2 regions of the Streptomyces sp. NPDC051211 genome follow, and region 2 is predicted to be linked to the other one. Evidence: predicted binding sites of a transcription regulator. Region 2 holds the regulator's gene; the other holds the start of a gene.
The links. The regulator HrcA, encoded in region 2, represses chaperone genes, less so after heat shock. The targets are predictions, from matches to a motif close to TTNGCACTCNGNNNNNCNGAGTGCNAA.
Positions count from the first base shown of each region.

Region 1: groES (co-chaperone GroES) is a predicted target of HrcA. The motif match lies at 3,334-3,360, and genes of this name have one in related genera.

Region 1 covers NZ_JBFBAV010000042.1:436-12,512, forward strand. The annotation lists gene AB0447_RS29490 (FtsW/RodA/SpoVE family cell cycle protein) at 408-1,802, opposite strand; gene AB0447_RS29495 (hypothetical protein) at 1,790-2,224, opposite strand; gene AB0447_RS29500 (response regulator transcription factor) at 2,170-2,682, opposite strand; gene AB0447_RS29505 (hypothetical protein) at 2,788-3,162, opposite strand; gene groES (co-chaperone GroES) at 3,507-3,815, shown strand; gene groL (chaperonin GroEL) at 3,933-5,564, shown strand; gene AB0447_RS29520 (ester cyclase) at 5,625-6,332, opposite strand; gene AB0447_RS29525 (SDR family oxidoreductase) at 6,382-7,155, opposite strand; gene AB0447_RS29530 (MOSC domain-containing protein) at 7,217-7,897, opposite strand; gene AB0447_RS29535 (LysR substrate-binding domain-containing protein) at 7,977-8,879, shown strand; gene AB0447_RS29540 (WhiB family transcriptional regulator) at 8,998-9,324, opposite strand; gene AB0447_RS29545 (response regulator transcription factor) at 9,703-10,314, shown strand; gene AB0447_RS29550 (sigma-70 family RNA polymerase sigma factor) at 10,620-11,249, shown strand; gene guaB (IMP dehydrogenase) at 11,401-12,077, shown strand, end outside.
Region 2 covers NZ_JBFBAV010000029.1:22,632-34,708, reverse strand. The annotation lists gene holA (DNA polymerase III subunit delta) at 1-288, shown strand, start outside; gene AB0447_RS25020 (TetR/AcrR family transcriptional regulator) at 370-963, shown strand; gene rpsT (30S ribosomal protein S20) at 1,137-1,397, opposite strand; gene lepA (translation elongation factor 4) at 1,587-3,452, shown strand; gene AB0447_RS25005 (AMP-dependent synthetase/ligase) at 3,631-5,520, shown strand; gene hemW (radical SAM family heme chaperone HemW) at 5,598-6,830, shown strand; gene AB0447_RS24995 (DUF3097 domain-containing protein) at 7,405-8,232, opposite strand; gene AB0447_RS24990 (MBL fold metallo-hydrolase) at 8,264-8,995, opposite strand; gene hrcA (heat-inducible transcriptional repressor HrcA) at 9,171-10,187, shown strand; gene dnaJ (molecular chaperone DnaJ) at 10,188-11,327, shown strand; gene AB0447_RS24975 (nitronate monooxygenase) at 11,580-12,077, shown strand, end outside.

The DNA of each region.
Region 1 (12,077 bases), on a different contig from region 2:
CCCGCCTCGGCCTGTGGACTCCGTCCGGCCGAAGCCTCCAGGGGTGGGTGGCACACCGCCGGCCCGCCCCGGCCCCGAGTGGGGGGCAAAGAGGCGGCCTGTGCCGTGCGCCCCGAAGCCCTCCCCGGGCCTGTGGGCTCCGTCGGGTCGTAGCTTCCAGGGGTGGGTGGCATACCGCCGCTCCGGCCCGGCTCCGAGTGGCGGGCAAAGGAGCAGGCCCGCGCCGGGCGCCCCGAAAGCCCTCCCCGGGCCTGTGGACTCCGTCCGGCCGAAGCCTCCAGGGGTGGGTGGCACACCCCCGCCCCGCACCGGCTCCGAGTGGGGGGCAAAGAAGCAGGCCCGCGCCGTGCGCCCCGTACGCCCGGCGCAAGCAACCGAGGGCGGCCCGCCCCCCACCCACCGCTCAGCTACGCCGCAAGCGTGGCCGGAGGTGGGGAGGTGGTGCGGGTGTCGGCTTCGCGTTGGCGTTCGGCGCTGTCGCTGATGCGGAGGAGGAGGGCGACCATGATCCAGTTGGCGAGCAGGGAAGAGCCGCCCTTCGCCAGGAAGGGCAGGGCCTTGCCGGTCAGGGGGATCAGGCCGGTCACGCCGCCCGCGACCACGAAGACCTGTAGGGCCAGTGCGGCCGACAGGCCGACCGCGAGCAGCTTGCCGAAGGGGTCGCGTGCGCCGAGGGCCATCCGGAGGCCGCGTTGGACCAGCAGGGCGTAGAGGATCAGGACCGCCATGACGCCGGCCAGTCCGAGTTCCTCGCCGACGGTGGTGAGGATGAAGTCGGTGCGGCCGGCGAACTTGATCAGTTCGGGCTGGCCCTGGCCGAGGCCGGTGCCGGTGATGCCGCCGGTGCCGAAGCTGAACAGGGCCTGCGCCGACTGGTCGGAGGTGAGGCCCGGGGGCCGTTGTTCCGGCGGCAGGAAGATGGCCATCGGGTTCAGCCAGGCCTGGACGCGGTTCTTGACGTGCGGCTCGGTGGAGCCGACGGCGAAGGCGCCCACCGCGGCCATGAAGAAGCCGCACACGATCCAGCTGGTGCGTTCGGTCGCGACGTACAGCATGACCACGAACACGCCGAAGAAGATCAGGGAGGTGCCCAGGTCCCGTTCGAAGACGAGCACCAGCATCGCCACGATCCACACCGTGATGATGGGTCCGAGCTGCCGCATCGGCGGCAGCCGCATGCCCAGGAACTTGCGTCCGGCCAGCGCCAGCGTGTCCCGGTGGACGACCAGGTAGCCCGCGAAGAACACCGCGATCATGATCTTCACGAACTCGCCGGGCTGCATCGAGAACGGCCCCAGGTAGATCCACCGCTTCGCGCCGTACGTGTCGGCCCGCATGAAGGCCGGCGCGATGAGCAGCACCAGCGACACGGCCATGGTGATGTAGATGAACCGTTGCAGGTAGCGGTGGTCCCGCAGCAGGGCGACCACCAGCACGCAGGCGGCCACGCCGATGACCGTCCACACCAGTTGTCCGGGCGCGTTCGCCTCGCCGTTGTACCGCTCGATGTACGCCTGGTCGAGCCGGTGCAGCAGGACCAGTCCGAGACCGGTGAGCAGCATCGCCAGCGGCAGGATCAGCGGATCCGCGTACGCGGCGAACCGGCGTACGCCCAAGTGTCCGACGAGGGACAGCAGGGTGATGCTGATGGCGAATCCGGCCAGGTCAGGGGGCAGCTCCCCGTTCATCGCCAGGCCCGCGTCGGCGTGCCCGAAGGTGGTGATGGCGATGACGAAGACGAGAAGCAGCGCTTCGGTGCGGCGGCGGGCGCCCGCGACCGGCGAGGGGCTCAGTCCACGCACGGGATGCCGTCGCCGTCGATGGCGGGTCCGTTCTCCGGGTCGTCCTGGCCCACGGCCTTCGATGCGCCGGGGGAGCCTGATACACCGGGGGAGCCTGATGCGCCGGGTGAGCCTGATGCGCCGGAGTTGCCGGAGCTGCCCGAGCTGCCCGATTCGTCCGAGCCGCCCGGGGCGGCAGGGCCGGCGGAAGCCTTCGGTCCGATCTGCTCGGCAATGCGGCGCTTTATCTTCATATCATCTACGACGTTGATGTCCTCGCCATGGTTCCTTCCGAACCGCTCCACGGGCAGCGTCGTGAACTCCACCCGACCCCCGGACAGGTTCTTCGCCTGCTTCACGAAGCCGAGCAGATCCCATCCCTCGTCCGTCACCACGTCCTGCTTCGTCGCGTCGATCTTCTTGCGCAGCGAGGAGACGTACACCTCGACGATGTTCGGATCGATGCCGGCCGGGTCTCCCAGACCTCGTCGAGGATGTCCTGCTCGGCGACGGCCCGTCCTGGCCGTTCCATCAGGCAGCCGAGGACGTCCAGCTCGCGCGCGGTCAGCTCGATCTCGGCGGTGCCGCGGCGGCAGCCAGCCCTCGCGGTCCAGGACAGGTCGCCGGCTTGGAGGGTGGTGCGCTCGGGGGCGCCGGCCCGCCGGGCCAGGGCGCGCAGCCGGGCGCCGAGCACCACGAAGGAGAACGGCTTGGTGAGGTAGTCGTCGGCGCCGGAGTCGAGGCCGTCGGCCTCGTCGTACTCGCCGTCCCTGCCGGTCAGCATGAGGACGGGGGTGCGGTGGCCGTCGTGGGCGGTGTCGACCCAGTGGCCTTCGGCGAAGAGGCCTCGCCGAAGGGATTCGGCGAGGCCTGCTTCGTCTTCGACCGCGAGTATGCGCACGCCCTCAACTGTCACATAACGGGATGTGCGGGGCGGTGGCGTGCGCTACCGGACGTCTCGGTCTCGGTCTCAGTCTCAGTTTCGGTCTTTGTCTCGGTCTTCGTCTCAGTCCTCGTCTGAGTCTTCGTCCGAGTCGTCGTGGAAGACGACCGAGCGGATCTGGAGCTTCTTGGTGCCCTCCTCGCCGGGCTCGAGGTCGAGGGACTCGCCCTCACAGCCGGGGTCGGTGAAGACGGTGGCGGTCTCGTCCGTGTCGTTCACCGGGGAGTGCGCGGGCGGCACCTCCTTCGGGTCGTCCGCCTCGTCGAGCGTGATGCACTGCTCGCTCGGCGGGTCGACCAGCTTTCCGGTCTGCAGAGCCCGGCTCTCGGACCGGTACTCGTAGGTGAAGGTGCCTTCGGCCGCGCTGGCCGAGGTGGGGAGGGCCATGACGAGCAGGGCGGCGCCGGCGGCGGCACCGAGGGTGTGGCGGATGCGCATGAGGGTTCCTTGCTTGGGGGCGATCGTGCGGCCACTGGGTTCCCGCTCCGGCCGCCGCGCATGCGCAGGATCATGCGTACGGCGGGCAGAGAAACGTTCCGCCTACCGGCCATCCGGGTCCGCCGGGCCCCGCATAAGGAAGGGCGGATTCCGCAACACCCCTGGCGTGAATTGGCACTCCGCTTGACCGAGTGCTAATCGCCGGAATAGTCTCGGGCCTGGCACTCGCCACTGGTGAGTGCCAACACAGCGACGGGCAGGTCCGGCACCCGCGACGACGGATCGACCTGGTCGCCACCTCAGACAGTTAACCCCGTGAGATCTCCGAAGGGGGAGGTCGGATCGTGACGACCGCCAGCTCCAAGGTTGCCATCAAGCCGCTCGAGGACCGCATTGTGGTCCAGCCGCTCGACGCCGAGCAGACCACGGCCTCTGGCCTGGTTATCCCGGACACCGCGAAGGAGAAGCCCCAGGAGGGCGTCGTCCTCGCTGTGGGCCCGGGCCGCTTCGAGGACGGTCAGCGCCTGCCGCTCGACGTCTCCGTCGGCGACATCGTGCTGTACAGCAAGTACGGCGGCACCGAGGTGAAGTACAGCGGCGAGGAGTACCTCGTCCTCTCGGCTCGCGACGTGCTCGCGATCATCGAGAAGTAATTCACCCGAAGCAGAAGCATGCTTTGAGCTGCGCCCCTGGTCACCCCGCTGATTGCCGGGCGGCGAGGGGCGCGGTTCGTTAAACCCCAGATTTTTCGAGAGGGCTGAACCGCTCCCATGGCGAAGATCCTGAAGTTCGACGAGGACGCCCGTCGCGCCCTCGAGCGCGGCGTCAACAAGCTTGCCGACACGGTCAAGGTGACGATCGGCCCCAAGGGCCGCAACGTCGTCATCGACAAGAAGTTCGGCGCCCCCACCATCACCAACGACGGTGTCACGATCGCCCGTGAGGTCGAGCTCGACGACCCGTACGAGAACCTGGGCGCCCAGCTCGTCAAGGAGGTGGCGACCAAGACCAACGACATCGCGGGTGACGGCACCACCACCGCCACCGTGCTGGCCCAGGCGCTGGTCCGCGAGGGTCTGCGCAACGTCGCCGCCGGTGCTTCCCCGGCCGCCCTGAAGAAGGGCATCGACGCCGCGGTCAAGGCCGTCTCCGACGAGCTGCTCGCCACCGCCCGTCCGATCGAGGACAAGTCCGACATCGCCGCCGTGGCCGCGCTCTCCGCGCAGGACCAGCAGGTCGGCGAGCTCATCGCCGAGGCGATGGACAAGGTCGGCAAGGACGGTGTCATCACCGTCGAGGAGTCCAACGCCTTCGGCCTGGAGCTCGAGTTCACCGAGGGCATGGCCTTCGACAAGGGCTACCTCTCGCCGTACATGGTCTCCGACCAGGAGCGTATGGAGGCCGTCCTCGACGACCCGTACATCCTGATCAACCAGGGCAAGATCGCCTCCATCCAGGACCTCCTGCCGCTGCTGGAGAAGGTCATCCAGGCGGGTGGCTCCCGGCCGCTGCTGATCATCGCCGAGGACGTCGAGGGCGAGGCGCTCTCCACCCTCGTCGTCAACAAGATCCGCGGCACCTTCAACGCGGTCGCCGTCAAGGCCCCGGGCTTCGGTGACCGCCGCAAGGCGATGCTGCAGGACATGGCCACCCTCACCGGTGCCACCGTCATCGCCGAGGAGGTCGGCCTCAAGCTCGACCAGGCCGGTCTGGACGTGCTGGGCACCGCCCGCCGCGTGACCGTCTCCAAGGACGACACCACGATCGTGGACGGCGCCGGCAGCCACGAGGAGGTCCTCGGCCGCGTCAACCAGATCAAGGCCGAGATCGAGGCCACGGACTCCGACTGGGACCGCGAGAAGCTCCAGGAGCGCCTCGCGAAGCTGGCCGGAGGCGTGTGCGTGATCAAGGTCGGCGCCGCCACCGAGGTGGAGCTGAAGGAGAAGAAGCACCGTCTGGAGGACGCCATCTCCGCGACCCGCGCCGCGGTCGAGGAGGGCATCGTCTCCGGTGGTGGCTCCGCTCTGGTGCACGCCGTGAAGGTCCTCGAGGGCAACCTCGGCAAGGAGGGCGACGAGGCCACCGGTGTCGCCGTCGTCCGCCGCGCCGCCGTCGAGCCGCTGCGCTGGATCGCCGAGAACGCCGGCCTCGAGGGTTACGTCATCACCTCCAAGGTCGCCGAGCTCGAGAAGGGCCAGGGCTTCAACGCCGCCACCGGCGAGTACGGCGACCTGGTCAAGGCCGGCGTCATCGACCCGGTCAAGGTCACCCGCTCCGCCCTGGAGAACGCCGCCTCCATCGCCTCCCTGCTGCTCACGACCGAGACCCTGGTCGTCGAGAAGCCGGCCGAGGAGGAGGCCGACGGTCACGGTCACGGCCACGGTCACGGCCACAGCCACTGATCGCGCCCCGCGCCGAGAAGGCCCCGTTCCGCAGCAGCGGAACGGGGCCTTCCCCGTGGTTCAGGACTTGTACGGGGACTCGGAAGCGCCCATCTCGCGCTGCAGGCGACCGATGTCGTAGTGCCACCAGCCCTCGATGATCTCCCCGTTCTGGCAGCGGAAGGTGGTGGTGCCGGACATCTCGTACGTCTTGCCGGTCGGGGCGACGCCCATGAAGTCTCCGTGGTGGGTGCCGCGCCAGTTCCACACCGTGCTGATGAAATCACCGTCGGCCAGCTGCGCCATCGGCTCGAAGGTGAAGTCGAAGGCCGCACGCCACCCCTCCACGTCCGAGCGCATGCCGTTGCGCCCGATGACGGTGCTCTCCTCCTTGCCGACGTCGTGATCGATGTAGTTCGTCGCGAAGCACTCGTCGAAGACGTCCAGGTTGCCCTGCATGATGGCTTCGAACACCCGGTTCACCAGGTGCTTGTTGAGCTGTTCGTCCCGCACCACGTCCAGGTTGGTGAACTTGGGCATCCCGTCACACAGGGACACCATCTCCTGGAACATCCGGTCCGTCTCCGGGAGTTGGGAGTTCTTCATGGCCTCTTCGTACGAGGGGAACTCGACGACGTCGACGTAGTGGTCCGCGTCCTCGCGGTCCTTGCCGATCAGGCTGTGGGTGACGGTCCGCCTGCCCTGGCTCTGCTCGACGTACTGGTCCATGAGCCGGTTCAGGTCGTCGTACCGACTGGTCTTGTAATCGATTATCTGTACGAATGTCATGGCATCTCCCGGGATGGATGGGACATGACCATTTTATTCCGGTATGCCGCTATTGGGGTCCGTACTTGCGCCCCGTCCGGGAGGACACCCCGCCCAGCAGCCCGCGCGGCGTCAGCTTCACGACACCCATCAGCGCCTTGTACCGCGGGTCCGGGATCGAGACCGTCTTCCCGCGCGCCAGATCGGCCAGTGCCTCCGCCGCCAGCTTGTCCGCGTCCAGCCACATCCAGTTGGGGATGTTGTCCGTGCCCATGCCGGCCCGCTGGTGGAACTCCGTACGGACGAAGCCCGGGCACAGCGCCATCAGCCGGACCCCGGAACCCGCCAGGTCCTTCGCCGCGCCCTGGGTGAACTGCACCACCCACGCCTTGCTCGCCCCGTACGTGCCGCGCGGCAGGAACGCGGCCACCGAGGCCACGTTGATCACGCCGCCGCGGCCGCGTGAGCGCATCGACTCGGTCGCCGCCGAAGTCAGCCGCAGCACCGCCTCGATGTGCACCTTCAGCATCGTCAGCTCGTCGGCCAGCGGGACCTCCAGGTAGCGGCCCTTGTTGCCGAAGCCCGCGTTGTTGACCAGCAGGTCCACCGGGTGGGTGCGGTCGGACAGCCGTTCCTCGACCGCGCCGATGCCCTCGTCGGTGGACAGGTCGGCGGTCAGCACCTCGGCCTCGATGCCGTGCCGGTCGTGCAGTTCCGTGGCCTGCTCGCGCAGCCGCTTGGTGTCGCGGGCCACCAGGACCAGATTGTGGCCCTGGGCGGCGAGCCGCCGGGCGAAGGCGGCGCCGATGCCCGCCGTGGATCCCGTAATCAACGCAGTCGTCATAGCGGCAACCTAGCCGCCCGGAGCCGTCCGGGCGTCAGGGGCCCGGCGGGCCGACGCGGTGTCAGCCCGCGGCGACCCCGGCGTTCTTGGCCAGGTACGCCCGTACGGTCTCGTGCGCCTTGGGCTCCATCGCCGCGCCCGCCGCCAGGGTGCGCGGCAGCAGGCTGCGCTCGGTGGTGAAGGCGTGGAACCAGAACTCCACCGAGACCTCGTGGTCGGGGCGGTGCACCAGCTCGATGCGGTCGCCGGGGGAGACCCGCCCCTCCTCGATCACCCGCAGGTACGCCCCGGGCCGCCGGGCCTGGGTGAACCGCTTGACCCAGGAGGTCTCCGAGAGGTGCCCCTGGAAGGTCCGGCAGGGGATGCGGGCCGAGGCCACCTCGACCAGCAGGTCGGGGCCGACCCGCCAGCGCTCGCCGAGCAGCGCGCCGTTGACGTCCAGGCCGGTGGTGGTGAAGTTCTCGCCGAAGATCCCGCCGGGCAGTTCGCGGCCCAGCTCGCCCTCCCACCAGTCGAGGTCCTCGCGCGCGTACGCGTAGACGGCCTGGTGGTCGCCGCCGTGGTGGCGCAGGTTGCTGATCTCGTCTCCCTCGACGCCGGAGGCCCCGGTTCCCTTGGGGCCGGGCGCGAAGACGCGGACCGGACCGGTGGTGGGGCGCTTGCCGATGCCGGTGTGCCCGCCGGCCGTGTCGGTGTAGTCGACCGCGGTCGCCCGGCCGAGGTTCACGGAGATGAGGTGCATGGGTGCACGCTAACCCAGTCCGCTCAAAGGGTCGAGACGATATTGGCGCTCCAGTCAAAGCGGGGCTTATGCTCGAAGGGTGATCGAGGCACGTCATCTCCGGGTCCTGCGCGCCGTGGCCGCCAGCGGGTCCTTCTCCGCCGCGGCCCGCGAGCTCGGCTGCACCCAGCCGGCCGTCTCCCAGCAGATGAAGGCGCTGGAGCAGTCGGCGGGCACCCCGCTGCTGGTCCGGGCCGGCCGCGAGATGAGGCTCACCCAGGCCGGCGACGCCCTGGTCCGGCACGCCGCCGGGATCCTGGCCGGGCTCACCGCCGCCGAGGAGGAGGTGGCGGCCATCGCCGGCCTGCGGGCCGGACGGGTCCGGCTGGTGTCCTTCCCCAGCGGCAGCTCCACCCTGGTGCCCACCGCGCTCGCCGCGATGCGGGCGGAACACCCCGGCACCCGGATCTCCCTGGTCGAGGCCGAACCGCCGCGCTCGGTGGAGATGCTGCGCGAGGGCGACTGCGATGTGGCGCTGGCTTTCCGGTACGCGTCCGCCGCGACGGCCGACGCCGGGGAGTGGGACGACCTCGTGGTCCGTCCGCTGCTCACCGACCGGCTCGTGGGGCTGGTCCCGGAGGGGCACCGGCTGGCCGGTGCGGAGCAGGTCCGGATGGCCGATCTGGCCGAGGAGCCGTGGATCGCGGGCTGCCCGCGCTGCCGCCGGCATCTGGTCGACATCTGCGAGAGCGCCGGGTTCACCCCGAGCATCGACTTCGCCACCGACGACTACCCGGCGGTGGTCGGGCTGGTCGGCGCGGGGCTCGGGGTGGCGGTGCTGCCGGAGCTGGCCGTGGAGTCCGTACGGGCCAAGGGGGCGCGGACGGTGGCCGTGGAGCCGGCGGTGGAGCGCGAAGTGGTGGCGCTGACCCTGCCCGACCTCGCGCGGGTGCCGGCGGTGGCGGCGACCCTGGCCCAACTGGAGCGGGCCGCCACCCGGTAGGCCCGGCAGGCCCGGGGGTGACGGCCCGGCCGCGCGACACGCCCGAGCGGCCGCGCGCGTTCCACGGATTCCACAGATTCGAAGAAACGTTCCTTCGTACGTTTCTTCTCTCAGGCGCTCAGTGCGGCGTGTTCGTGCCCGTCACACTGCTGGCGGGGATGAGGCGGTGACGCGCGCGTCCCATCAGTTCCTCGCGCTCGTCCTCGGTGAGGCCCCCCCACACCCCGTAGGGCTCACGTACGGCGAGCGCGTGCGCGGCGCATTCCGAGCGCACCGGGCATCGCATGCAGACCTCTTTAGCCGAGGCCTCGCGCGCGCTCCGGGCCGCGCCCCGCTCGCCTTCCGGGTGGAAGAAGAGGGAGCTGTCGACCCCGCGGCAGGCGGCGAGGAGCTGCCAGTCCCAGAGGTCGGCGTTCGGTCCGGGGAGGCGGGAGAAATCTGCCATTGCTAGTCCTCTTGGTGCCGGTACTGAGGCGGATAGGTCCATGTCTCCACACCTACTGTCCGAGTAGATGTAAATATGACTCATTGGGAATCTAGCCTCAGACACATGCCAAACGGAAGAAAAGCCGCCAAATAGGGCATAGCTCCAGATGGAGGACACGCGGCTTGTGGCGCCTCCATCGTGTTCGCTTCCTCACGTAGAGTGCCGAAGGTGTCCGTCCGACCCGTAACTCTTTCGAGTGACCATCGTTGAGAGTGCGAAGGCGGTTGAACGAAGAAGTTCCCGGACAGGTGTCCGAGAGCATCGACCGCACAGGTGACGATACGTACCAGCCTGGAGGCTCAAGGTGACGCGCATCAGCAGCTGCGGAGGGCGGTCATGACATCCGTCCTCGTCTGCGACGACTCCCCGCTTGCCCGAGAGGCGCTCCGTCGCGCGGTGGCCACCGTGCCCGGCGTCGAGCGTGTGACGACGGCTGCCAACGGCGAGGAAGTCCTCCGCCGCTGGGGTGCCGACCGCTCCGACCTGATTCTGATGGATGTCCGCATGCCCGGCCTGGGCGGTGTCGAGACCGTCCGCCGACTGCTCTCGGCCGACCCGGGAGCCCGCATCATCATGCTCACGGTCGCCGAGGACCTCGACGGCGTGGCCCTCGCGGTCGCCGCCGGTGCCCGCGGCTATCTGCACAAGGACGCCTCGCGCGCCGAGCTGCGGGCCACGGTCACGCAGGCGCTCGCCGATCCGACCTGGCGGCTCGCCCCGCGCCGGCTCCGCTCGGCCGAGATGGGCGCCGCGCCCACGCTCACCGCGCGCGAGATCCAGGTGCTGGAAGGGATGAGCCACGGCCGTTCCAACGCGGAGATCGGCCGGGAGCTGTTCCTCTCCGAGGACACGGTGAAGACCCATGCCCGCCGCCTCTTCAAGAAGCTGGGCGCCTCGGACCGGGCGCACGCCGTCGCGCTCGGCTTCCGCTGGGGCCTGGTCCGCTGACCGCGGAGCCGGAATAGCGCTCCCCGTCCGCCGCCGGCGGACGGGGCGGCAGCGGCACGTCCCGTCGTACCCGGTGCGCAGCCGGGGGTTGGCGAGGCACAATCCGGGGGACGTGTCGCTTCGTGCGCGATGCCGCATCCTTGAGGGTGTGCCGCATTCTGGAGATGTGGAGTCCTCGGGGACATTCGGCCGAGCGGGAGGGGAAGGCGCAAGTGATGAGTTCCGGCGCGCCCGCTCATAACGCTTCGATGCACGAAACGGGCCATGGTGCCGCAGAAGCTTCGGCGCCAAGGCACCATGGATTGATGCGCGACGATGAGGCCCTGGGGTCCCCCGCGGCCACAGGCCCCACCGGCGCCGCCAAGAGCGGCAGTGCCGGGGCTGTCGGCGCGCTCGTCCGCAAGGCGGTCGAGGGCGACGAGCAGGCCACTCACGATCTGCTCGCCCATGTGCACCCGCTGGCCCTGCGCTACTGCCGCACCCGGCTCTCCCGGCTGCCCGGGGATGCCCGCCACTTCGTCGAGGACCTCGCGCAGGAGGTCTGTGTCGCCGTGCTGATGGCGCTGCCGCGGTACCGGGACACCGGCCGCCCCTTCGAGGCCTTCGTCTTCGCCATCGCCGCGCACAAGGTCGCCGACCTGCAGCGGGCCGCGATGCGGCACCCGGGCAGTACGGCCGTACCGTCCGACGAGATGCCCGAGCGGCCGGACGACTCGCTGGGCCCCGAGGAGCGGGCGCTGCTCAGCAGCGACGCGGAATGGGCCAAGAAGCTGCTCGCCAATCTGCCGGAGAACCAGCGGGAGCTGCTGGTGCTGCGGGTGGCGGTCGGGCTGACGGCCGAGGAGACCGGGCAGATGCTCGGAATGTCCCCGGGCGCGGTGCGGGTCGCCCAGCACCGGGCGCTCAGCCGGCTGCGCGCCCTCGCCGAGCAGTGATCCGGTCCGAGTGATCCCGTCCGTCTCGCCGGCTTTGTCAATTTCGTATGAACTGACAAAACTCCCGGTCGATCTTCATCGTGGAATGAGACGCCCCGCGATCCCGTTAGCATGGACATCCGCGCTGAGCAAGACCATCTGGGAAGGTGTCATGACTGTCAACGGCGACGTCGATGGAGTACCGGGCAAGTTCGCGACGCTGGGGCTGACGTATGACGACGTGCTCCTCCTCCCCGGCGCGTCGGACATGGCGCCGGACGAGATCGACACCTCCTCCCTCATCTCCCGGAACGTCCGCGTGAACGTTCCCCTGCTGTCCGCCGCCATGGACAAGGTCACCGAGGCCCGCATGGCCATCGCGATGGCCCGCCAGGGCGGCGTCGGCGTACTGCACCGCAACCTCTCCATCGCCGACCAGGCCAACCAGGTCGACCTGGTCAAGCGCTCCGAGTCCGGCATGGTCACCGACCCGATCACGGTGCACCCGGACGCGACCCTGCGCGAGGCCGACGAGCTGTGCGCCAAGTTCCGCATCTCCGGCGTCCCGGTCACCGACTCCGCGGGCAAGCTCCTCGGCATCGTCACCAACCGCGACATGGCCTTCGAGTCGGACCGCGGCCGCCAGGTGCGCGAGGTCATGACCCCGATGCCGCTGGTCACCGGCAAGGTCGGCATCTCCGGTGTGGACGCCATGGAGCTGCTGCGCCGCCACAAGATCGAGAAGCTGCCGCTGGTCGACGAGGCGGGCATCCTCAAGGGCCTCATCACCGTCAAGGACTTCGTCAAGGCCGAGAAGTACCCGAACGCGGCCAAGGACAAGGGCGGCCG
Region 2 (12,077 bases):
ACCAGCGCGCTGGCCCAGGCCGTCCGGGCGATCGGCAAGCTCGCCTCCGCCCCGCGCGGCGCCCGGCCGGGCGACCTGGCGCGGGACCTCGGCATGCCGTCGTGGAAGATCGACCGGGTCCGGCAGCAGATGCGGGGCTGGTCGGCGGACGGCGTGTCGGTCGCGCTGCGGGCGATCGCCGAGGCGGACGCGGGCGTCAAGGGCGGCGGGGACGACCCCGAGTACGCCCTCGAAAAGGCGGTCGTGGCCGTGGCCCGCGCGGCCCGTCCCCGCCGTCCCTCGTACTGATCCGGCCCGATCGGCGAGGGACGCCCGCGGGGGCGTCCCCGCCGCTGCTCGAATACGAACACGGCTGTTAAATTTTGGGGCATGGTCACCGGAACCCCCCGCCGCCGCGCCGACGCCGAGCGCAACACGGCCACGATCATCGATGCCGGTCTGGACTGCTTCCTCGCCGACCCGCAGGCGAGCATGACGGCCATCGCCCGCGCCGCCGGCGTCAGCCGCGTCACCCTGTACGCGCACTTCCCGACCCGTGAGGCCCTCCTCGACGCCGCCCTCGAACGGGCCGTCACCGAGGCCGCCGCCGTGCTCGAGGCCGAGCAGCCCGGCGAGGACACGGTCACCGCCCTCGCCCGCCTGGTCCGCAGCTCCTGGCGGCTCCTGGACCGGCATTCGGCGGTCTTCGCCGCCGTCTCCGGCGTGCTCCCGCCCGAGGTGCTGCGCGAGCGCCACGACCGGGTGCTCGCCCCGGTCCGTTCCCTCGTCCTGCGCGGCCGGGAGTCCGCGGAGATCAGGTCCGACCAGCCCGCCGACTGGCAGGTGACCGTCGTCTACAGCCTCGTCCACGCGGCCGCCGCCGAGGTGCAGGCCGGCCGGATGCCCGCCGAGGCCGCCGCGGACACGCTCACCGCCACCGTCCTCGGCGCCCTCACTCCGCCCGGAGCCGGGCAGCGGGCATGACGAAGGCCCCGGCTGCCGTCCTGGGGAAGGGCGGTGGCCGGGGCCTTCGCTGTACATCTGGTGCGCCGCACCCGCGTGGCGAACGCAGGCCGCGTGCGGCGCAGGGGTGCCGGTCAGGAGCGGAAGAGAGGGCCCGCTGAGTCCGTCCCGGCGATCACATCGAGTGCTCTGTCTTAGAGAGCGGCAACCTTGGAGGCCAGCGCCGACTTCTTGTTGGCGGCGGCGTTCTTGTGGATGACACCCTTCGAGACAGCCTTGTCCAGCTTCTGCGAAGCGACACGGGCAGCCGCAGTGGCCTTCTCGGCGTCACCGGCGACGATGGCCTCGTTGGCCTTGCGGATGAAGGTGCGCAGCTCGGACTTGACCGACTTGTTGCGAAGGCGAGCCTTCTCGTTGGTCTTGTTCCGCTTGATCTGGGACTTGATGTTCGCCACGAAAGAGCCTTTTCAGGTTCAGAGGTTTTTCTTCGGATTGCGTCTCGACTGCTGAGAGGGCATGCGAGACACAGCTGTCCACAGTACCAGCAGCCCTTTGGGCGGCCCAAACCGAGCACAGTCGCCCGGTCATGGGACGATGGGGGCCTGCGTAACGTTCCGACTGCGACCCTAGAATCAGGACACTGCGTGCCCGCCATCCCCAGCCACGTGCCCGAGCCGAGCCGTACCGACCCGGCGCTGATCCGCAATTTCTGCATCATCGCGCACATCGACCACGGCAAGTCGACCCTCGCCGACCGGATGCTCCAGCTCACGGGCGTCGTCGACCAGCGGCAGATGCGTGCCCAGTACCTCGACCGCATGGACATCGAGCGTGAGCGCGGCATCACGATCAAGTCGCAGGCGGTCCGTCTGCCCTGGGCGCCCACCTCGGGTGAGAGCCAGGGCCAGACGCACATCCTCAACATGATCGACACCCCCGGTCACGTCGACTTCACCTACGAGGTCTCCCGGTCGCTCGCGGCCTGTGAGGGCACGATCCTCCTGGTGGACGCCGCCCAGGGCATCGAGGCCCAGACCCTCGCCAACCTCTACCTGGCGATGGAGAACGACCTCGCGATCGTCCCCGTCCTGAACAAGATCGACCTGCCGGCCGCCCAGCCGGAGAAGTTCGCCGAGGAACTCGCGAACCTGGTCGGCTGCGACCCCGACGACGTCCTGCGGGTCTCCGCCAAGACGGGCCTCGGCGTGGACGCCCTGCTCGACAAGGTCGTGGCCACCGTCCCGGCCCCGGTCGGCGTCAAGGACGCCCCCGCCCGCGCCATGATCTTCGACTCGGTCTACGACTCGTACCGCGGCGTGGTGACGTACGTACGAGTGGTCGACGGCCAGCTCAACAAGCGCGAGCGGATCCGGATGATGTCCACCGGAGCCACCCACGAGCTGCTCGAGATCGGTGTCTCCTCCCCGGAGATGACCCCGGCCGACGGCATCGGCGTCGGTGAGGTGGGCTACATCATCACCGGCGTGAAGGACGTCCGTCAGTCCAAGGTCGGTGACACCATCACCAGCCTGCACAACGGCGCCACCGAGGCCCTGGGCGGCTACAAGGACCCGAAGCCGATGGTCTTCTCGGGCCTGTACCCGCTCGACGGCTCGGACTACCCGGACCTGCGCGAGGCCCTCGACAAGCTGCAGCTCAACGACGCCGCCCTGGTCTACGAGCCGGAGACCTCCGCCGCCCTCGGCTTCGGCTTCCGCGTCGGCTTCCTCGGCCTGCTCCACCTCGACGTGGTCCGTGAGCGCCTGGAGCGCGAATTCGGCCTCGACCTGATCGCCACCGCCCCCAACGTGGTCTACCGCGTGGTCATGGAGGACGGCAAGGAAGTCACGGTCACCAACCCGAGCGAGTTCCCCGAGGGCAAGATCTCGGACGTGTTCGAGCCGGTCGTACGGGCCACCGTCCTCGCGCCCACCGAGTTCATCGGCGCGATCATGGAGCTCTGCCAGACCCGCCGCGGCACGCTCCTCGGCATGGACTACCTCTCCGAGGACCGGGTCGAGATCCGCTACACCCTCCCGCTCGCGGAGATCGTCTTCGACTTCTTCGACCAGCTGAAGTCCAAGACCCGCGGCTACGCCTCCCTCGACTACGAGCCCACCGGCGAGCAGGCCTCCAGCCTGGTCAAGGTCGACATCCTGCTGCACGGCGACAAGGTCGACGCCTTCTCCGCCGTCACGCACAAGGACGCCGCCTACGCCTACGGCGTGCGCCTGGTCGCCAAGCTGCGCGAGCTCATCCCGCGGCAGGCGTTCGAGGTGCCGATCCAGGCGGCCGTCGGCTCGCGGGTCATCGCCCGCGAAACCATCCGCGCCATCCGCAAGGACGTCCTCGCCAAGTGCTACGGCGGTGACATCTCCCGTAAGCGGAAGCTGCTGGAGAAGCAGAAGGAAGGCAAGAAGCGGATGAAGATGGTCGGTTCCGTGGAGGTCCCGCAGGAGGCCTTCATCGCGGTGCTGTCCAGCGACGAGTCCGGCGCGAAGAAGAAGTAGCTTCGGCCACCGTCCGACATGCGGAACGGCCCCCGTGCTTGAGGCACGGGGGCCGGTTTCGTTATGAATCGGCAGCTCGCGAGCCCTTACGTGCCGGGCGGGCGACCCCTACCCTGATCTCCAGCTCGATGGTTACTCGCCAGTTACACAAGCCCTGCCGCCTGGCCCGGAGGATGTCGTGAGCGACACACAGACGATGATCGAGAACCGCCCGCCCACCGTGGCGGCCCTCTTCCTTGAGCGTGTCGCCGCCACCCCGGACGCCGAGGCCTACCGCTACCCCGTGCCCGCCGCCGGCGGCCAGGGCCCCGACGAGTGGAAATCGCTCAGCTGGGGCCAGGCCGCGGAGCGCGTCTTCGCCGTCGCCGCCGGCCTGATCGACCTCGGCGTACAGCCCGAGGAGCGGGTCGCGCTCGCCTCCAACACGCGGGTGGAGTGGATCCTCACCGACCTCGGCGTGATGTGCGCCGGCGCCGCGACCACCACGATCTACCCCAGCACCAACGCCGAGGAGTCCTCCTACATCCTCGCCGACTCGACCAGCCGGGTGCTGATCGCCGAGGACGCCGCCCAGCTCGCCAAGGCCCGCGAGCACCGCGCCGCCCTGCCCGAGCTCGCCCACGTGGTCGTCGTCGAGACCGCGGACGCGGTCCCCGCCGAAGGCGACCCGGAGGGCTGGGTGATCTCCCTCGCCGACCTGGAGGCGCGCGGCAAGGAGTACCTCGCGAAGCACCCCGCGGCGGTCAAGGACCGGATCTCGGCCATCACCGCCGACCAGCTCGCCACCCTCATCTACACCTCCGGCACCACCGGCCGCCCCAAGGGCGTACGGCTGCCGCACGACAACTGGTCGTACATGGCCAAGGCCACCGTCGCCACCGGCATGATCGGCGCGGACGACGTCCAGTACCTGTGGCTGCCGCTCGCCCACGTCTTCGGCAAGGTGCTGACCTCCGGCCAGATCGAAGTCGGCCACGTCACCGCCGTCGACGGCCGCATCGACAAGATCATCGAGAACCTGCCGGTGGTCCAGCCCACCTACATGGCGGCCGTCCCGCGCATCTTCGAGAAGGTCTACAACGGGGTCGTGGCCAAGGCCCGGGCCGCCGGCGGCGCCAAGTACAAGATCTTCCAGTGGGCTGCCGACGTCGCCCGCCAGTACGCCAAGGTCAGCCAGGACAACTTCCGCCGCACCGGCAAGGCGAGCGTCCCCTTCGCGCTCTCCACCAAGCACAAGATCGCCGACGCGCTCGTCTACTCCAAGCTCCGCGAGGCCTTCGGCGGCAACCTCCGCGCCGCCGTCTCCGGCTCCGCCGGCCTCGCCCCCGAGATCGGCTTCTTCTTCTCCGGCGCCGGCATCCACATCCTGGAGGGCTACGGCCTCACCGAGTCCAGCGCGGCCTCCTTCGTCAACCCCGGCGAGGCCTACCGCACCGGCACCGTCGGCAAGCCGCTCCCCGGCACCGAGGTCCGCATCGCCGACGACGGCGAGATCCTGCTCCGCGGCCCGGGCATCATGGAGGGCTACCACGGCCTCCCCGAGAAGACCGCCGAGGTCCTGGAGTCCGACGGCTGGCTGCACACCGGCGACATCGGCGAACTCTCCGCCGACGGCTACCTCCGGATCACCGACCGCAAGAAGGACCTGATCAAGACCTCCGGCGGCAAGTACGTCGCCCCCGCCGAGGTCGAAGGCCAGTTCAAGGCGATCTGCCCGTACGTCTCCAACATCGTGGTCCACGGAGCCGACCGGAACTTCTGCTCCGCCCTGATCGCCCTGGACGGCCCCGCCATCCTGGGCTGGGCCGCCGAGAACGGCCTGGAGGGCAAGTCGTACGCGGAGGTCGTCGCCGCCGCCGAGACCAACCGCCTGATCGAGACGTACATCCAGACCCTCAACGAGGGCCTGCAGCGCTGGCAGACCATCAAGAAGTTCCGCCTCCTGCCCCGCGACCTGGACGTCGAACACGGCGACCTCACCCCCAGCCTCAAGCTGAAGCGGCCGGTCGTCGAGCGTGAGTTCAAGCACCTCATCGAGGAGATGTACGAGGGCTCCCGGGAGGCGTAGGCCCCCACCGGGCCCCGCCGAGCCCCACCGGGCCTCGGCGGGTCGGGCGGACCCGGGCGGTGCGGGACAATGGGTGCATGCCTTCCGCACTGCCCGATGGTCAGCCCATGCCCGAGGACGGGTCGCTGCCGTCGCACGCCCTGGAGGGTGCGGCGGCCCGGCCGCTCGGGTTCTACCTGCACGTTCCGTACTGCGCCACGCGCTGCGGGTACTGCGACTTCAACACCTACACCGCCACCGAGCTGCGCGGCTCCGGCGGGGTGCTGGCCTCCCGGGACAACTACGCCGACACCCTGACCGACGAGGTCCGGCTGGCGCGGAAGGTCCTCGGCGACGACCCGCGCGAGGTCCGGACCGTCTTCGTCGGCGGCGGCACGCCCACGCTGCTGGCCGCCGCGGACCTCGTACGGATGCTCGGCGCGATCCGGGACGAGTTCGGGCTGGCGGCCGACGCAGAGGTGACCACCGAGGCCAATCCGGAATCGGTGACGCCGGAGTATCTGGCGGAGCTGCGGGCCGGGGGCTTCAACCGGATCTCCTTCGGCATGCAGAGCGCCAGGCAGCACGTCCTGAAGGTGCTGGACCGCACCCACACCCCCGGCCGGCCCGAGGCGTGCGTGGCCGAGGCGCGGGCGGCGGGCTTCGAGCACGTCAACCTGGACCTGATCTACGGCACGCCCGGCGAGTCCGACGAGGACTGGCGGGCCTCCCTGGACGCGGCGATCGGGGCCGGCCCCGACCACGTGTCGGCGTACGCGCTGATCGTCGAGGAGGGCACCCAGCTGGCCCGCCGGATCCGGCGCGGCGAGGTGCCGATGACCGACGACGACGTGCACGCGGACCGGTACCTGATCGCGGACGAGGTGTTCGCGGCGGCCGGGTACTCCTGGTACGAGGTCTCCAACTGGGCGACCTCCGAGGCCGGGCGCTGCCTGCACAACGAGCTGTACTGGCGCGGCGCCGACTGGTGGGGGGCCGGGCCGGGGGCGCACTCGCACGTGGGCGGGGTGCGGTGGTGGAACGTCAAGCACCCCGGCGCGTATGCGGCCGCGCTGGCGGAGGGGCGGTCGCCCGGGGCCGGGCGGGAGGTCCTGTCCGAGGAGGACCGGCGGGTCGAGCGGATCCTGCTGGAGCTGAGGCTGGTGGACGGGTGTCCGCTGTCGCTCCTGGCGCCGGCCGGTCTGGCGGCCTCTCGGCGCGCCCTGGCGGACGGGCTGCTGGAGGCGGGGCCCTATGAGGCCGGGCGGGCCGTTCTGACGCTGCGGGGCAGGCTGCTGGCCGACGCGGTGGTCCGCGACCTGGTCGACTGACCGCCCTCCCGCCTGAGGCCTCCCGCCTGAGGCCCCCGGCCTGAGGCCTCCCGCCTGGGGCCTCCCGCCTGAGCCCCGGCCTGCGGCCCGTCCCCCCGGCAGCGCCCGGCCTGGTGGCCCGGCCTGCCCGGTGCCGACCGGTGCCGGCACCCGGCGGGGGCGCGCGGCCGGGCGGGGTGTAGCCGGGGGTGCCGCTGCGCGGAGCCTTTCCCCTACCCGCCCCTTCCCGAACTGGGGCTCCGCCCCAGACCCCGCGCCTCAAACGCCGGCGGGGCTGGGGGGTACCGCCCGGCGGGGTTGGGTTGCCGCGTAGCGGCAATTCCAGCCCCGCCGGCGTTTGAGGCGCGGGGATCCGGGGGCTGGCCCCCGGCAGCGGCGCGGCACTGGGCCGCGGACCGGCACCTGTGGGCCGCAGGGCATCCAGCCCCGCGGCACCTGTGGGCCGCAGGGCATCCAGCCCCGCGGCGCATGTGGCCGCAGGCATTCAGCCCCGCCGGCGTTTGAGGCGCGGGGGATTGGGGGCAGCGCCCGCGCAAGGGGGCGCAGCAGCCCGGTGGCGTTGCCGGGGGCGGGGTCAGGGGGCGGACGTGACGTGGTCGATGAGGTGTTCCACGGGGCCCAGGAGGGCCGGTTCCAGGTCGCGGTACGAGGTGACGCGGGACAGGATGTGCTGCCAGGCCGCGCCCGTGTTCGGGGGCCAGCCCAGCGCGCGGCAGACGCCCGTCTTCCAGTCCTGGCCCGGCGGGACCACCGGCCAGGCCCGGATGCCGAGGGAGGACGGTTTCACCGCCTGCCAGACGTCCACGTACGGGTGGCCGACCACCAGGACGTCCGGGGACGACGCGACCTGCGCCGCCAGACGGGACTCCTTCGAGCCCGGGACCAGGTGGTCCACCAGGACGCCCAGCCGCGCATCGGCGGCCGGCGCGAACTCGGCGACGATCGCCGGAAGGTCGTCCACCCCGGACAGGTACTCCACGACGACCCCCTCGATCCGCAGGTCGTCGCCCCACACCTTCTCCACCAGCTCCGCGTCGTGGCGGCCCTCCACGTAGATCCGGCCCGCCCGGGCCACCCGGGCCCGCGCCCCGGGGACCGCGATCGAGCCCGAGGCCGTACGGAGCGGAGCCGCGGGCCGGCGGGCGGCGCGGGACGGGCGGACCAGGGTGACCACCGCACCCTCCAGCAGGAAGCCGCGCGGCTCCAGCGGGAAGACGCGCCGCTTGCCGAAGCGGTCCTCCAGGGTCACCGTGCCGCCCTCGCAGGCCACCACCGCGCCGCAGAACTCCGTACCCGCCACCTCGACGACCAGATCGGGGTCCGCGGCCACCTCCGGCACCGGTTTCGTGCGCTTCCAGGCAGGCGTCAGATCGGGGGAGTAGTCGGGGGAGTGCTCGCGCATTCGGACGAGCGTAGGGGCAACCGCCCTCGCATCAAGGCGACACGCGGAAACGGGCCGCCAGTGTGGCGCGTTGCGCACGGACGAAGGCGGCGGAGACCACCGCTCCGTGGCCGGGGACGTACAGCGCGTCCTCGCCGCCCAGGGAGAGCAGCCGGTCCAGCGCGTCCGGCCACCGGGACGGGATCGCGTCCGGGCCCGCCGAGGGCTCCCCGGACTCCTCGACCAGGTCCCCGCAGAAGACCACCTCCCCCTCGCCGCCCGGCACGAACAGCGCCAGGTCGTGCCGGGTGTGCCCGGGGCCCACATTGGCCAGCAGCACCTGCACCCCGCCCAGGTCCAGCGTCCACTCGCCCGACACCAGGTGGCGGGGCGGGACCAGCAGGTCCGCCGATTCGGCCGCGTCCTGGGCCGGCAGTCCGTGGCGCACCGCGTCCGAGCGGAGTTCCTCACGGCCCCCGGCCGAGCCCAGCAGCGCATCCAGCCCGACCGCCCCGTAGACCTCGGCCCCCGCGAACGCCGCCGCCCCCAGCACATGATCGAAATGTCCGTGGGTGAATGCGATATGGGTCACCCGCCGACCGGTCAGCCGCTCCGCCTGCGCCCGCAGCTCGGCGCCCTCCCGGAGGCACGATCCGGGGTCGACCAGCAGCACCGAATCGTCCCCGACCACCAGTCCTGCCGTGCAGTCCCACACCGGAAGCCGCCGCCGGCCGGCCCGTCGGGTCAGCCGCTCCCAGCCCGCCTCTTCCCATTGCACGTCCATGCAGCGACGCTACCGTGGCGGGCTCCCTTGCCTCCGGTGTACCTGCCCGCCGTACACTGACCGGGGGACTCTGGCACTCCAACCCTGTGAGTGCCAGCCGGGACCCGGGGGACCGGGGACCAGGGACCGCAGAAGAACCGCAGAAGACCGGATTCACCGTTGGAGGTGGCGCGCGATGCTCAGTGAACGCAGGCTCGAAGTGCTGCGCGCCATCGTCCAGGACTATGTCGGGACGGAGGAGCCGGTCGGCTCCAAGGCGCTCACCGAGCGGCACGCCCTCGGCGTCTCGCCCGCGACCGTGCGCAACGACATGGCGCTGCTGGAGGAGGAGGGCTACATCGCGCAGCCCCACACCAGCGCCGGCCGGATCCCCACCGACAAGGGCTACCGGCTCTTCGTCGACAAGCTGGCCGGGGTCAAGCCGCTGTCGACCCCCGAGCGCCGGGCCATCCAGAACTTCCTCGACGGCGCCGTCGACCTCGACGACGTGGTCGGCCGGACGGTGCGGCTGCTCGCCCAGCTGACCCGGCAGGTCGCCGTCGTGCAGTACCCGTCGCTGACCCGCTCCACGGTCCGCCACGTCGAGCTGCTCTCGCTCGCGCCCGCCCGGCTGATGCTCGTACTGATCACCGACACCGGCCGGGTCGAGCAGCGCATCGTGGACTGCCCCGCGCCGTTCGGCGAGACCTCCCTCACCGACCTGCGCGCCCGCCTCAACGGCATGGTCGTCGGCCGCCGCTTCGCGGACGTGCCGCCGCTGGTGCAGGACCTGCCGGAATCCTTCGAGGCCGAGGACCGGGCGACGGTCTCCACGGTCCTCGCCACCCTCCTCGAAACCCTGGTCGAGGAGACCGAGGAGCGGCTGATGATCGGCGGCACCGCCAATCTCACCCGCTTCGGACACGACTTCCCCCTGACCATCCGGCCCGTGCTCGAAGCACTCGAGGAGCAGGTCGTGCTCCTCAAACTGCTGGGCGAGGCCAACGAGTCGGGGATGACCGTACGCATCGGCCACGAGAACGCCTACGAAGGACTCAACTCCACGTCGGTCGTCTCGGTCGGCTACGGTTCGGGCGGCGAAGCAGTCGCCAAACTCGGCGTGGTCGGACCGACCCGCATGGACTACCCCGGAACGATGGGAGCGGTACGCGCAGTGGCACGTTACGTCGGACAGATCCTGGCGGAGTCGTAAGTGGCCACGGACTACTACGCCGTACTCGGCGTGCGCCGCGACGCATCTCAGGACGAGATCAAGAAGGCCTTCCGCAAGCTCGCCCGCGAGCTGCACCCGGACGTGAACCCCGATCCCAAGACGCAAGAGCGTTTCAAGGAGATCAACGCCGCGTACGAGGTGCTGTCGGACCCGCAGAAGAAGCAGGTCTACGACCTCGGCGGCGACCCGCTGTCCGCCTCCGGCGGCGGCGGTGGCGCGGGTGGTTTCGGGGCCGGGGGCTTCGGCAACTTCTCCGACATCATGGACGCCTTCTTCGGCCAGGCCTCCCAGCGCGGCCCGCGCTCGCGCACCCGGCGCGGCCAGGACGCGATGATCCGCCTCGACCTGGAACTGGACGAGGCCGCCTTCGGTACGACCAAGGACATCCAGGTCGACACGGCGATCGTGTGCACGACCTGTTCCGGTGAGGGCGCCGCACCCGGCACCTCGGCGCAGACCTGCGACATGTGCCGCGGCCGCGGTGAGGTCTCCCAGGTCACCCGGTCCTTCCTGGGCCAGGTCATGACCTCGCGGCCGTGCCCGCAGTGCCAGGGCTTCGGCACCGTGGTCCCGACCCCGTGCCCGGAGTGCGCGGGCGACGGCCGGGTCCGCTCCCGCCGCAACCTGACGGTCAAGATCCCCGCGGGCGTCGAGAACGGCACCCGCATCCAGCTCTCGGGCGAGGGCGAGGTCGGCCCCGGCGGCGGCCCCGCCGGCGACCTGTACGTGGAGATCCACGAGCTGCCGCACCCGGTCTTCCAGCGGCGCGGGGACGACCTGCACTGCACGGTGACCATCCCGATGACCGCGGCAGCGCTGGGCACCAAGTGCCCGCTGGAGACCCTGGACGGCATGGAGGAGGTCGACATCCGGCCCGGCACCCAGTCCGGCCAGTCGATCCCGCTGCACGGCCGCGGTGTCACGCACCTGCGCGGCAACGGGCGGGGCGACCTGATCGTCCACGTCGAGGTGACGACCCCGAGCAAGCTGGACCCGCAGCAGGAGGACCTGCTGCGCCAGCTGGCGAAGCTGCGCGGCGAGGAACGGCCCACCGGCCAGTTCCAGCCCGGGCAGCAGGGGCTGTTCAGCCGCCTGAAGGACGCGTTCAACGGCCGCTGACGCCGAGTGCGTCGGCGGCCCCTGCCGGGGGTCCGGGGGTTGCCCCCGGGTCGGCACAGTCAGCCGGGGCAGCAGGGGCTGTTCAGCCGCCTGAAGGACGCGTTCAACGGCCGCTGACGCCGAGTGCGTCGGCGGCCCCTGCCGGCCGCTGACGCGCGGCGCGGTACCGGGCTGGCCGGTTGACGCAAGCGGACTATGCCAGGCGAATTGTGTGATTCGGTCTGCTGCGGGGGACATGGCACGATGCAGGTCATGTCCTCCGCGGTGAACGGTCTCTGCCAATACCCGATCGTGCAGGCTCCCATGGCGGGCGGAGGCTCCTGTCCGCCGCTCGTCGCCGCCGTGTCCGAGGCGGGCGGTCTCGGTTTCCTGGCCGGCGGCTACAAGACCGCCGACGGCATGTACCAGGAGATCAAACTGGTCCGCGGCCTCACCCGGCGACCGTTCGGCGTCAACCTCTTCATGCCGCAGACCGCGCAGGTGGACCCGGCCGCCGTCGAGGCCTACCGGGGACAGCTCGCGGGCGAAGCCGGCTGGTACGAGGTCTCCCTCGCCGAAGATGACATCGTTGGCACCGGCGACGACGGCTATGACGCAAAACTGGCCATTCTCGTCGAGGACCCGGTTCCGGTCGTCTCCTTCACCTTCGGCTGTCCCGCGCCGGACGCCCTCACCCGCCTCCGCAAGGCCGGCACCTTCACCCTGGTCACCGTCACCTCCGTCGACGAGGCCCGCGCCGCGCAGGCGGCC